Regions from separate parts of the Exiguobacterium sp. SH31 genome, predicted to be linked through region 3. Evidence: riboswitches for the same ligand, from Rfam matches in the RefSeq annotation. Region 3 holds a riboswitch; each other region holds the start of a gene.

Region 1 (4,659 bases), on a different contig from region 3:
TATACATAAAGGGACTAAGAGGAGTCAAAAATCGACTCTCTCTTAGTCCCTTTATGTTACGGATTATTTTGTTGCTGTAAATATAATTGTCTAAAAACTTCTATAGAACCTTCGATATCTATCCATTTTTCTAAAAGATGATCAAAGTATATGTCTTGGGTCAACATGATTTTTTTAGAATTCACAGAGTCGTTGTTTAAATATAACGCCATTTGTTCTTCATTTTTTGCAATATCATCTACTATTTCCCACGGGGACCCATACAATTTGATCACTTCTTCTTCAGATAACGCAATAAATTCTTGATAGTCTTCTGGTGTTAGTAAGTCAGCATAAGCCTCGTACAAAGAAGCGTAGATTTTAAAAGGTGTGCCGTCTCCAATTTCTTTTTTGTATAACCACTCATAAATCATCTTCCATGTATAAATGAAATTTTCGAAGACGTATCCCCATTCCCAGTGTACTTCATCTTTTGGTAGCGTGACTCGTTGTTCTGATCCATTATCGTAATGCACAATATAATGTAATTTACCAACGATTGAGGTATCCTCAATAAAGTCATTTACGGATAAGCCCAATTGCTTTGCTGCTTCACTAATTAAGAACTCATCAGTAGATCCATAAGCTGAGAACCGGATTTCTGCAAAAGTAACGATTAGACCGTACATAAATCCTCCCAAATAATATTATTTTAAATACCAATACTGTTCTGTCGGGAAGAATTGATCAACCCTTGGATTCTTCGATTTATCACGATAAAAGCGTATTCCGACCTTATATTCCATACCATTAATTCGGGTTGTATAAGTGACACGACTATATTTGTTACCAGCTTTAACTGGTCGTCTAATTTGGTTGTTAATATCAGATGCGTTCGTTATTATAACTTGAGCAAGAGAGGTTATGAAACAATTCTTCTGTAATTCTTTGAATAAGTGATTTTCTTATGCCCCGCGGAAGATTAGAGTTTCTCGATGAAATACCAAACTCATTTTCTTCTAGATAAAGTTCCGAATCAAGATCAAGTAATTCATTATCACTTGTTAAAGCTGGAATAAATGTAAAGACGCGACCATATCAAACTGGCCGCGTCTTTACATTTTCAATTATACTGTTTAAGCTTTTTCCGCCCACGCTACATCAATAAATTCATCACGTCCTGAAATAGCCCGATCTTCCTTGTAGTGTTTCGGGTTCTTCTTATGGTAGTCCTGATGATAGTCTTCGGCCGGATAAAACACGTCGGCTGGTAAGATTTTCGTCACGATCGGTTGTTTGAACTTTCCGCTCGCGGCGAGCGCGTCGCGGCTCTGTTCTGCTTTCACGCGTTGTTCTTCCGTATGATAGAAGATGGCTGGCGCATATTGTTGCCCGCGGTCTTGGAACTGGCCGCCGTCGTCGGTCGGGTCCGTCTGAATCCAATACAGTTCGAGCAGACGCTCATACGCGAACTGAGCCGGATCGAACGTGATCTCGACGACCTCGTAATGCCCGCTCGTGCCGGTTTTCACTTGTTCATACGTCGGGTTGTCGACATGTCCCCCGGTATAACCGGATACGATTCCTTCGATGCCTGGCTGTTCCTCGAACGGTGTCACCATGCACCAAAAACAGCCGCCTGCAAATGTTGCTTTTTCCATTCATAAGTCCCCCTCGATCAATTTCCCAAAAAAAGCGCCCATGTCATCGACATGAGCGTTTTGTCATATCGTCCAAGGCGATGCCTTGCTGGAAGTAGCACCTTGCCGAAGCAGGTTGCTGTGAAGTCATAGAGCCAGGTCTCTCGTTCACTCAAGATATCGATATGTAGTTGGTGACAGCATCATATCATCTGTCTCGTTTAAACGTCAACGATTTGGTGTGCGCCGAAGTTGAAATAGCGTGGCACCAACAATCAAGATAATGAGGGCGATGGACGCAGGGAATGCCCACGGCAAATCATCCCCGAACAATTGTAGAAAGAACAGGGCGAACACGGACAGTAAAACAAGGATGTAAGAGCGGGACATGGCTACCTCCAATAACGTTTCTTCTAGTGTATCAAGTTGCACATCCAATGGCGATAAAAAGAAGGGGATTCGATGCATTCAGCGAATACCGAATAACATTGCCTATAAGGAGGGAACTAGATGCAAGACTTATTTGAACTAGACATCGAGACCGCACAGCGCGGCTATAAAGAAGGGACGTTCACGGCCCGGGACGTGACGGCCTACTATTTGACACGAATCGCTAGCTTGAACGATAAACTGAAAGCGGTCATCCAAGTGAACCCGGACGCGTTGTTCGAGGCTGAGGCGGCGGACCGTGCCTACCGACGCGGAGACCGGCTGCCACTCCTCGGTATTCCCGTTTTACTCAAGGACAACATCGAGACGGCGGGACTCATGAGGACTACTGCCGGCGCCGTGGCGCTCGAGCATCACTTTGCGGGTCGTGACGCTGAACTCGTCCGTCGCCTCCGTGAGCACGGGGCGGTCCTTCTCGGCAAAGCCAATTTATCGGAATGGGCCAATTTTTTGACGGAGGACATGCCGAACGGATGGAGCGGGGTCGGTGGACAGACGCTCAATCCGTATGGTGACAATCTCGACGTCGGCGGTTCGAGCTCTGGCTCGGCGGCGGCCGTTGCGGCGAACTTGACGGTGCTCGCCGTCGGCAGCGAGACGAGCGGGTCGATCATCCACCCGAGCGTCCATAACGGCATCGTCGGTATCAAACCGACGGTCGGGCTTATCAGCCGGAGTGGGATCATCCCGATTTCGCGGTCGCAAGATACGGCCGGTCCGATGGCGCGGACGCTCCGCGACGCGGTGCTCGCACTAGAAGCGATGTGCGGGGAAGACGATTCGGACCCGGCGACGACACATCTACCGGCCGGTCCACCGTACCGGACGTGTCTCGACGAACGTCAAGCCGTCGGCATGCGTGTCGGTTTCGTGAAGGCTGAACTGTCGGATGAAGAACAGACGCTCTATCAAGCGGCGCTGGCGTTACTCAAAGCGAGCGGGGTCGAGCTCGTCGAAGTCGACCTGCCGTCAAACGACGGACTTGACCAAGGCGACGTCCTCTACCATGAGTTCAAGCTCGGGATCGAGGCGTATTTGGCGACGACAGCGCTCCCGTATGAAACGCTCAAGGACTTGATGGACTGGAACAAGCTTCACCCGGAAACGATCCCGCACGGACAAGTTACGTTCGAGAAAGCGAATCAGTTATCAGGGCGTTTGACCGAGTCGAGCTACCTCGAGCGACGCTTAGCCGACGTCCGGCAAGCGAAAACGGACGGCCTCGATCGTTTATTGATGGAACAAACGCTTCACGCCCTGGCGTTGCCACACGACTTGAATTACGATATGGCGGCGAAGGCAGGGCACCCGACGGTCACGATCCCATACAAGCTCAAACAGAGCGGGGCACCTTTCGGGCTGTCATTCACGGGTACGAGCTATGCGGAACGAGACCTCATCCGTATCGCCTACGCGTTCGAACGCCACGTGACGCGTCCGATCCCGCCTATGTAAGAACGTTGCACCTGTCGCTCACGTCCGCTACAATGGTACGTATGCGGATTGAAGAAAGGACAGATTACAATGAAATCATCTATATATGGGCTGACATTTGATCAGCTGTCGGACGCTTGCGTATCTTGGGGATACAGTGCCTACCACGCCAGACAAATATGGGACTCGCTTTACATCGACCGTGTCAGACGGCTCGACGAAATCGCGGTTCGTCCCGAAGTGCGCGAACAGCTTGAGGCGAACTATGCGCTGACGACACAAGAACTGTTCGTCAAACAAGAAGCGGGTGACGGCACGGTCAAATTCTTACTTAAACTGCACGACGGGCATTATATCGAAACGGTGCTCATGCGCCATAAGTATGGACGTTCCGTCTGTGTGACGACACAAGTCGGGTGCAACATCGGCTGTAGTTTCTGTGCGAGCGGCCTCTTGAAAAAAACACGCGACTTGACGGCGGGCGAGGTCGTCGAACAGATCATGACCGTTCAACACTATTTAGACGAGGTCGGTGAAGATGACCGCGTCAGCCACATCGTCGTCATGGGAATCGGGGAGCCGTTCGATAACTTTGATAACTTGGTCGACTTCCTCCGTGTCGTCAAAGATGAGCGCGGTCTCGCGATTGCTCCTCGTAAAATCAACGTCTCGACGAGTGGGCTCGCCGACAAGATCTACAAGTTCGCCGACCTTGACCTGCGCATCAACTTGGCCCTCTCGCTGCACGCGCCGAACGATGCGCTGCGGACGAGAATCATGAAGATCAACCGGGCGTTCCCGCTCGATAAATTGATGCCGGCGATCCGCTACTACGTCGAGAAGACGAATAAACGGATCACGTTCGAGTACATCTTGCTCTCGAAAGTGAACGACTTGCCAGAACATGCCGAAGAACTCGCGGCGTTGATCGATGACATCAAAGACAAGTCTTACGTCAATTTGATCCCATACAACCCGGTCAACGAGCACATCCAGTACGAACGGAGTACGACCGAGGACATCATGGCGTTTTACGACGTCTTGAAAAAACGGGGCATCAATACGGGCGTGCGTCTCGAGCACGGGACCGATATCGATGCGGCGTGCGGCCAATTACGCAGTAAACAAATGAACGTCGAAGGCGCCAAATAAACGA
Region 2 (4,659 bases), on a different contig from region 3:
CGCCGCTTCAAAGGGAAGGACGTCTTCCAACAGATCTTCGAGGACATCTTGGGTCAGGCCGAAGCCCACGGCTTCGTGTCGGGGCGAATCCTGATCACCGACTCGACCCACATCCGTGCCAACGCGAACAAGAAGAAGTTCGACAAGGTCGAGGTCGAGCGCGTTGTGAACGCGATTGAGGGCGAGCTCCTAGACCGGGTGAACGAAGAACGGTCGGACCGTGGAAAAAAGCGCTGAAGCCCGCCTCACCGAAAAGGGAGAGCCGGTTCATCAAGGTGAGCCGGACCGACCCGGATGCGGGCTATATGTATCGTGACCAGAAGCCGGAAGGCTTTTTCTGGCTGGCGCACCGGACGGTCGACGCCAAACACAACTTCATCGTCGATGTGCACGTCACGCCCGGGAACGTGTCAGACAGCACCGTCTACCTCGCCCGTCTCGAGCATATCCTCGGCCGATTCGGCTATCCGCTAGAGGCAGTCGCCCTCGATGCGGGGTACTTCACGACAGAGATTGCGAAGGCGCTCATCGAGCGCGGCGTCTTCGGCGTCATCGCCTGGCGCCGCTTCGGCGGGAAGAAGGGGATGTTTCGGAGGACGAGCTTCAAATATGTATCAGAAGAAGACGTCTATGTCTGCCCGGCGAAACAGCGTCTCACCTATCGAACGACAGACCGACACGGGTATCACCACTACGCCTCCGACCCCGCCGTCTGTAAGAACTGCCCGCTTCTCGAGAAGTGTACGTCCAATCGTGCCCACCGGCGCGTCATCACCCGTCATCTTGATGAAACCTATCGCGAATTGGTGAACCGGAACCGTCTGTCCGAATCCGGACGATACCTCTATCGTCTCCGGCCGCAGACCGTGGAGCGCTCGTTCGCCGATGCGAAAGAGCTTCACGGGCTCCGCTTCACGTTCTACCGGGGGACCGAGAAGGTCCAGTGCGCCAACCTGGTGGCAGCCACCGCACAAAACATGAAGAAATTGGCCAACCTGTTGGCCGAAAAAGACCGTCTACATAGCATTTCTTCAATTTTATGCCGGGCAGAGCGCCTCGAGCTCGATGAACACAAAAAGAGACGAACCAAATCGCGATGGGCGATTTGGTTCGTCAACAGCCTGACGACCTTTCTCGCGAAAGGTCGTTTTTTTATTGCTTATGCGAAACGTTTTGCGCCTTCTTCAAGAACTGCCGCTTTGTCCGTCTGCTCCCATGGGAGTTCAACGTCTGTGCGGCCAAAGTGTCCGTAAGCTGCTGTCTGTCTGTAGATCGGGCGACGAAGGTCGAGCATCTTGATGATGCCGGCCGGACGAAGGTCGAAGTTCTCACGGATGAGTTCAACGAGTTCAGTCTCGCTCAATTTACCAGTGCCGAACGTGTCCACCGCGATTGAAACCGGGTGTGCGACACCGATCGCGTATGCAAGTTGAACTTCCGCTTTGTCAGCAAGTCCAGCTGCCACGAGGTTTTTCGCCACGTAGCGGGCCGCGTATGCTGCCGAACGGTCAACTTTGGTAGGATCTTTACCTGAGAACGCACCACCGCCGTGGCGAGCGTATCCACCGTATGTGTCGACGATGATTTTACGTCCTGTGAGACCTGCATCACCTTGTGGTCCACCGATGACGAAACGGCCAGTCGGGTTGATGAAGTATTTTGTCTCGGCGTCGATGAGTTCAGCCGGGATGACTGCTTCGATCACGTGTTCTTTAAGGTCCGCTTGGATTTGCTCGAGCGTGATGTCTTCTGCATGTTGTGTCGAGATGACGATCGTATCGATACGGACCGGGTTGTTGTCTTGGTCGTATTCGACAGTTACTTGTGTCTTACCGTCTGGACGAAGGTAAGCGAGCGTTCCGTTTTTGCGAACTTCTGCCAAGCGACGTGACAATTTGTGAGCAAGTGAGATCGGGAGCGGCATGAGTTCAGGTGTCTCGTTCGTTGCATAACCGAACATGAGGCCTTGGTCACCGGCACCGATCGCATCGATCTCTTCGTCAGTCATTTGACCTTCACGAGCTTCGAGCGCTTGGTCGACACCGAGGGCGATGTCTGCCGACTGCTCGTCGATTGCTGTGAGTACAGCACAAGTCTCAGCGTCAAAACCATATTTGGCACGCGTGTAGCCGATCTCACGAACAGTTTCACGTACAACTTTCGGGATATCCACGTAAGTCGATGTCGTGATTTCACCAGCTACGAGCACGAGACCTGTCGTGACAGACGTCTCAGCCGCAACGCGGGCGTTTGGATCTTCAGCCAAAATTGCATCCAAAATCGCATCTGAGATTTGGTCACAAATTTTATCCGGATGTCCTTCAGTGACGGACTCCGAAGTGAAAAGTCGACGGTTCAAGTTTGACATTTCGAAAAACCTCCTATTAATAAGGGTGATGTGTGGACGGTACTCGTTCCCCTTACGCGTTGCTTTGGGACGGTAATGAAAAAAACCTTTCGCCACGTTCAATGGGAAAGGTTGAATCGTTCTTCCTTACCCTCTTATCGTTCGAAGCTGTCGCTTCGCTTCAGGATAGCACCTTTTCCGAAAAAGACTACAGGATCGGACGGTTGCTGGGCTTCGTAGGGCCTTGTTCCCTCCACCGCTCAGAATAAGAGTATCCGTTACGAACACCATCATATAAATGCCATACCGTTCTGTCAAGCGTATCTGCTTAATTTGTAAATTTCTTCGTAATCACGGAAATCATTTATGTTTGTGAAATATCAAACATTTTTTTGACGGTTTCCGTTTTTTCACTCCCCGCTTATACAGAATATGTTAGAATGTCCTTGTAAGAAAGCGCTTACTTTAAAGGGTAAAGAAATGCTTGTTTTTGATTAGTGTGTCACATATAATAAAAATGTCATACTAATTAAACGCGGAAGTATGCGGATTTCATCCACATCTATTTAGGGGAAAGGTGGGATTCAGGATGGCGACTACGCTCCTGAAAATCGAAGAATTAATTAAGGGTGCCGATGTATTACGGAACTTAACCGTTCCAGAATTGGTGGAAGAAGCCATTCGTAACGGTGAAGGCGTACTGACGAAAGACGGGGCTTTATCGGTCAGTACAGGGAAATTCACAGGGCGGTCACCGAAAGACAAATTCGTCGTCCAAGATGAAGTCAGCAACTCGTTAGTAGATTGGGGTCCGGTCAATCAGCCGATCGCAGAAGAAAAATTTACCGCTCTTCTCGACAAAGTCCTCACCCATCTCGAGACGAAACAGAAGCTGTATTATCTCGAAGCTTCGGCTGGAGCAGATGAGCACTACACGTTACCGGTACGCGCCATCACCGAGTACGCATGGCACAGCTTGTTCGCGAAGCAGTTGTTCTTGCGTGAGTGGCCGACAGCCGGTGCGTTTGACCCGTTCACGGTCATTTATGCGCCGAGCTACAAAGCCGACCCAACAGTTGACGGGACGAACTCAGAGACGTTTATCCTCGTTTCGTTCGCCAAGCGTACCATTCTGATCGGGGGAACAGAATACGGCGGCGAAATCAAAAAATCAATCTTCTCGGTCATGAACTTCCTATTACCTGAACAGCACGTCTTGTCGATGCATTGCTCGGCTAACGTCTCGGACGCCGGGGAGACGGCGCTCTTTTTCGGACTATCGGGAACGGGCAAGACAACGCTTTCGGCCGATACGGAACGTCATCTCATCGGTGACGATGAACACGGTTGGTCACCAGACGGCATCTTCAACATCGAAGGCGGTTGCTACGCCAAGACAATCAACTTATCGCGTGAGAACGAGCCGCAAATTTATGACGCCATCCGTTTCGGCTCGTTGATTGAAAACGTCGTCTTGAACGAAGACCGCTCAGCAGACTACAAAAACATCTCGCTCACCGAGAACACGCGAGCAGCTTACCCGATTCAATTTATCGATAACGCGATGCTCCCTTCACGGGCCGGCCACCCGAACACGATCGTCTTCTTGACGGCCGATGCTTACGGGGTGCTCCCGCCGATCAGCAAGTTGACGAAAGAGCAAGCGATGTATCACTTCCTATCAGGCTACACGTCAAAACTAGCCGGGACGGAGCGCGGCGTGACCGAGCCACAAGCAACGTTCTCGACTTGCTTCGGCTCACCGTTCTTGCCGCTCGCCCCGGAACGATACGCCGACATGCTCGGCAAGTTGATCGAACAGCATAACGTCGACGTCTATCTCGTCAACACGGGTTGGACCGGCGGAGCTTACGGTGAAGGTTCGCGTATGAAGCTCAGCTACACACGGGCCATGGTGAACGCCGCGATCAACGGTCAATTGCGTGACGTCGACACTGTGAAGCACGACATCTTCAACGTCGACATCCCGGTCCATATCGACGGCGTCCCACAAGACGTGCTCAACCCACGTGACACTTGGAAAGATGCCGCTCATTACGATGTCGAAGCGCGAGCGCTCGCCTTGAAGTTCCAACAAAACTTTAAACGATTCACGAAAGCGAGTGAGAAAGTCATCGCGGCCGGGCCAATCGTCTTTTAACTCAAAATGACTAGTACCCCGCTCGGGTACTAGTCATTTTTTTGTCGCAAGCGCCAACATCCAATCCATCGCTCGGTCCGTCGTCTTCCACTTTTCCCAGAACGGGAGCTGATGGGCGAACGGCAAGATCCAAAGCTCTGCTTGCGAACCG
Region 3 (4,659 bases):
GATTTGTAGTCTTGTGAGTAGACACCGATCGGCTCGATGTGGACGCCGCCGGCTGAAGCGAATTTATAGTCTTTGTTCTCAGCCATTTGTGACTCGAGGTACGGCTCGTGTTGGAAGTAGTTCGCGTCGAGTTCGCCAGCTGCGAGCGTCTTGTTCGGGAGCACGTAGTCTTGGAACTTCTTGATTTCAAGCGTGTAGCCTTTTTCTTCATATTCGTCTTGGACGTGCTCTAAAATCTCGGCGTGTGGTACGTTCGACGCGCCGATGATGAGCGTTTTATCGTCGCCCGAGCCTGATTCTGAGTCCCCTCCGCCACATGCCGCGAGAATTGTGAGTGCTGATGCTGCTGTCAATCCGAGTACTGTTTTCCATGATTTCATTATAAAACCCTCCATATGGTTGTATTTGATTAAGCTGATCGCTTATCGATTTTTGAGACGAGTCGATCGCCGATGAACTGAACGACGAAGACGATGACTAAGATCAATACGGTCGCGACGAACGTGACGTCGCTTTGTGAACGCTGGAACCCTTCGAGGAACGCCAAGTTCCCGAGACCACCACCCCCGACGACTCCGGCCATGGCCGTGTAACCGACGATGGCGACGATCGTCACCGTGATGCCTGACACGATGGCCGGGAGTGCCTCCGGGAACAACACTTTATAGACGATCTGCCATTTCGTCGCGCCCATCGACTCGGCCGCCTCGATGACACCGCGATCGACTTCGCGGAGTGCGAGCTCGACCATACGTGCATAAAACGGGGCCGCACCGATGATGAGCGCCGGGAGCGCCGCCGTCGAGCCGAGCATCGTTCCGACGAGAAGGAGCGTGAACGGAATGAGCAAGATGATTAAAATAATGAACGGGATCGAGCGGAACACGTTGACGACCGCGCTGATGATCGTGTAAATCGGACGATTCTTCATCATGAGCGGTTCGTTCGTGACATATAAGAGCATGCCGAGGGCGAGACCGATGACGAATGTCGCGGCTCCTGCGACGAGCGTCATATAGAGCGTCTCCCACGTCTGTTCGAGCATGACTTGCCAATCTACATTAGGAAACATCGCTTTCTACCTCCACTTCCACTGCCTGCGATCGGATTGAGGCGATGGCCCGCTCGACTTCAGCCGGCTCTCCGATCAATTGGATGAATAGCGTTCCGAGCGCGCCGACTTGGGACTGCGTCACGTTACCGCCGATGATGTTGAAGCCGATGTCGTGCTGTTTCAACACTTCCGATAAAATCGGCTGTTCGGCCGTCTCGTTCAAGAACTTAAGTTTGACGATTTGGCCACTCGGATAACGTGCTTTCAAATGCTCGAACGTGAGCGACATGTCGTCGACGGCACCGATCTGTTTGACGAACTCTTTCGTGATCGGCTGTTCCGGATGTTGGAACACGTCCGCGACTTGGCCGGTCTCGACGACTTTCCCTGCCTCCATGACGGCGACGCGATGACAGATTTTTTGGATGACGTGCATCTCATGGGTGATGAGGACGATCGTCAGTCCGAGCTTCTTATTGATGCTGACGAGCAGCTCGAGAATCGAATCGGTCGTCTTCGGGTCGAGTGCGCTCGTCGCTTCATCGCAGAGGAGCACGTCTGGATTTGTAGCGAGCGCGCGGGCAATCCCGACTCGCTGCTTTTGACCGCCCGATAGTTGCGACGGATAGCTGTCTTCACGTCCGGCGAGACCGACGAGATCGACGAGCTCTTGGACGCGGCGTTTACGTTCACTGGCCGGTACCCCGATCAGTTCGAGCGGGAAGCTGATGTTCTCAGCGACAGTGCGCGACCATAACAAGTTGAAGTGTTGGAATACCATCGAGACGTTTTTGCGCACCCCGCGCAGTTCTTTCGGAGTGAGCTTCGTCAGCTCGCTCCCTGCGACGACGATCTCACCGCTTGACGGTGACTCGAGTCGGTTGAGCAGACGGATGAGCGTCGACTTCCCCGCCCCTGAATATCCGATTATTCCAAAAATTTCGCCGCTCTCGATTGTGAGCGACACATCATCGACCGCCTGGACTCGACCGTTCTTCGTGTCGAACCATTTGGCCACATTACGTAATTGAATCAATACCTTTCCCTCCTGACAACAAAAAAAGTACACACGTTTGAGCAAACGTGCGTACTTTATCGGTACGGACAACGATTGCTCTCATCTTCCAAGGTTCTCACCTTGCTGGAATTAGCACCATTTCGGATTGCTCCGCGGTTGCTGGGCGTCATAGGGCCAGTCCCTCAGCCTCTCTTGATAAGAGTGTTGTTTATTCGATTAGCTTTATAATAGCGACACATTATTTTCATGTCAAACTATTTTGTGCGAAAAATCAAAAAAAGGTGCCATCCGAGGATGACACAGAACGTAGCACCTTGAGTCACGGAAGGACAACCCATAGATGAAACTCTTTTGCCCGATCAGAGTGTTCATCCTTATATGGGGGATTCAAGCCATCCATCACTCGGCCTTAGAACGTACCATGCGGTTACGCGGTAGGTGTCCCTGCGCTTGATTTTTTTGGGGGACAATCGAAGGGAAGGTCCACCTAAAAGTCGCGTAAAGTGATGCACCGGCTGTTCTAAAACGTCTTGATGGCTGGAGAATCTCGTCCTATATTGTGTTCAAGTAAGATGTTGTAATGAATATACCATTCGTGAACTTTCTGTGTCAACTGATTATTTAAAATTTTCTGATTATTCTAATCATCCTATCTCATTTAACGAAAGATAGGACGTGCTGCACGTTTTGGAACGCATATAATCGGTCTTCGACTTGGCCGTCTTTAAGCTTTAACAGCGCCGGGACGCTCATGACTTGATACGCTTCTAACTCTTGCGGGATAAAGTTGGCGTCCTGCTTGTCAATCGCGAGTGTCGGGTCGACCGCTTCGACGACGGCGAGCATCCGCTCGGCCACAGCGCATGTTCCACACATCGGGGCGTATATATATAACAATCCGTCTGTAATCATTGTTCTCACCTCTTTTATAAGTATATGAATGTGAGCCGATCTGTTCAAAAGTTGTGCTCACCCCACGAATTTTCTGAATCGTTCAACATTTCCTGTTGACGCTTCACGAAAAGAGGCATAGTATGGTCATTAACTTTAACGCTTTCGTACATAACAGCGTATACGTAGAAAAGGACAGGTGAATCGACTTATGACGGAACAAACGAAACTGACAGGCAAACAATTTTTGATGAACGTATTGAACGGACTCAGTCTCGCTATTTTAATCGCCCTCATCCCGAGCGCATTGCTCGGTGAATTAACGAAAGCCATCTTACCGTATTTTCCGTCTTTGCAGTTCATCTTAGACGCGACGACGATCGCGATGCGCCTACTCCCGGTCATCATCGGTGTCACCGTCGCGATGCAATTCGGACGCTCGGCACTCGAGGCCGGGACGATCGGTATCGCGACCCAGGTCGGGAGCGGCGCTATCCGTATCGAGGAAGGCGCGTTCCTCATGGCCGGAATCGGCGATGTCATCACGGCCGGTGTGACCGCCGCCCTCGCGACATATATGGTCATGCAGCTATCGCCACGCTTAAAGACGTACACCGTCCTGGTCTTACCAATGACGGTCATCGTCATCGCCGGCGGAATCGGCATGTTCTTACTCACGTACATCTCACAGATCACGACGTACATCGGCACAGTCATCATGACGATGACTGAACTCCAACCGATCGTGATGGGCATGTTGATCGCGATGGCGTTCTCGCTCATCATCGTCTCCCCGATCTCGACGGTCGGGATCGCGACGGCGATCAGTCTGTCCGGTGTTGCCGCCGGGGCCGCTAACCTCGGCGTCGTCGCAGCCGGTTTTGGTCTCGCTATCGCCGGGTGGCAGATGAACGCGACCGGGACGTCGCTCGCTCACTTCCTCGGCTCACCGAAAATTCAAATGGCGAACTTCGTCCGTCGTCCGATCATGATGCTCCCTGTGCTCGCGAACGCGGCCATTCTCGGGGCGCTCGCCGGTATCCTTCGTATCGAAGGAACACCGATCAGTGCCGGATTCGGTGTCTCTGGACTGATTGGACCTGTCAACGCCCTGCACTTGATGCCAGGCGGATTCGCGCTCTGGAACGTCATGCTCGTCATCGTCTTGTTCGGCCTCATTCCGGTGACGCTCGGGATTGTCTTCTATCGGCTGTTCAACCGGACATCACTCATCCAGCCTGAACATTACCGCCTCGACTTCGACTAAATCAAAAAATCCCGGCTTCTCATAGAGAGAAACCGGGATTTTTGTTAGCCTTGAATCATCGTTTCATATTCTTCTGCCGACATGAGTTTGTCGACGTCCGTTGAATCGTTCAACTCGACTTCGATCATCCATGCGCCTTCGAACGGTGCTTCGTTGACAAGTTCCGGCGAGTCCGCGAGTGATTCATTCACCGCCGTGATTTTCCCAGAGATCGGTGCGTACAATTCAGACACCGTCTTGACCGATTCGACCGAACCGAACGGCTCGTCGAGCAAAATCGTGCCGCCGACTTCAGGAAGTTCCACAAACACGATGTCCCCTAGTTCGCTTTGTGCGAAATCCGTGATCCCGATGCGGGCAACGCTTCCGTTCACTTCAACCCATTCGTGTTCTTTTGAATAACGTAGATTTGCAGGTACTTTGCTCATC

What was found. Region 3 has a riboswitch for S-adenosylmethionine ahead of A6395_RS03745 (methionine ABC transporter ATP-binding protein). Riboswitches for the same ligand answer to the same signal wherever they lie in the genome.
Region 1: another riboswitch for S-adenosylmethionine. It lies ahead of msrA (peptide-methionine (S)-S-oxide reductase MsrA); the one in region 3 lies ahead of A6395_RS03745 (methionine ABC transporter ATP-binding protein).
Region 2: another riboswitch for S-adenosylmethionine. It lies ahead of metK (methionine adenosyltransferase); the one in region 3 lies ahead of A6395_RS03745 (methionine ABC transporter ATP-binding protein).

The regions. Positions count from the first base shown of each region.
Region 1 is NZ_LYTG01000010.1:1,564-6,222, reverse strand. It holds gene A6395_RS01510 (hypothetical protein) at 57-668, opposite strand; gene msrA (peptide-methionine (S)-S-oxide reductase MsrA) at 1,116-1,640, opposite strand; SAM riboswitch class I at 1,704-1,803, opposite strand; gene A6395_RS16060 (hypothetical protein) at 1,848-2,009, opposite strand; gene A6395_RS01500 (amidase family protein) at 2,130-3,524, shown strand; gene rlmN (dual-specificity RNA methyltransferase RlmN) at 3,594-4,655, shown strand.
Region 2 is NZ_LYTG01000023.1:50,263-54,921, forward strand. It holds partial or broken gene A6395_RS15660 (IS1182 family transposase) at 1-1,001, shown strand, start outside; gene metK (methionine adenosyltransferase) at 1,160-2,368, opposite strand; SAM riboswitch class I at 2,500-2,619, opposite strand; gene pckA (phosphoenolpyruvate carboxykinase (ATP)) at 2,937-4,508, shown strand; gene A6395_RS03440 (alpha/beta hydrolase family protein) at 4,542-4,659, opposite strand, start outside.
Region 3 is NZ_LYTG01000028.1:514-5,172, forward strand. It holds gene A6395_RS03735 (MetQ/NlpA family ABC transporter substrate-binding protein) at 1-380, opposite strand, end outside; gene A6395_RS03740 (methionine ABC transporter permease) at 410-1,072, opposite strand; gene A6395_RS03745 (methionine ABC transporter ATP-binding protein) at 1,062-2,090, opposite strand; SAM riboswitch class I at 2,169-2,274, opposite strand; gene A6395_RS03750 (thioredoxin family protein) at 2,727-2,984, opposite strand; gene A6395_RS03755 (PTS sugar transporter subunit IIC) at 3,175-4,230, shown strand; gene gcvH (glycine cleavage system protein GcvH) at 4,275-4,658, opposite strand.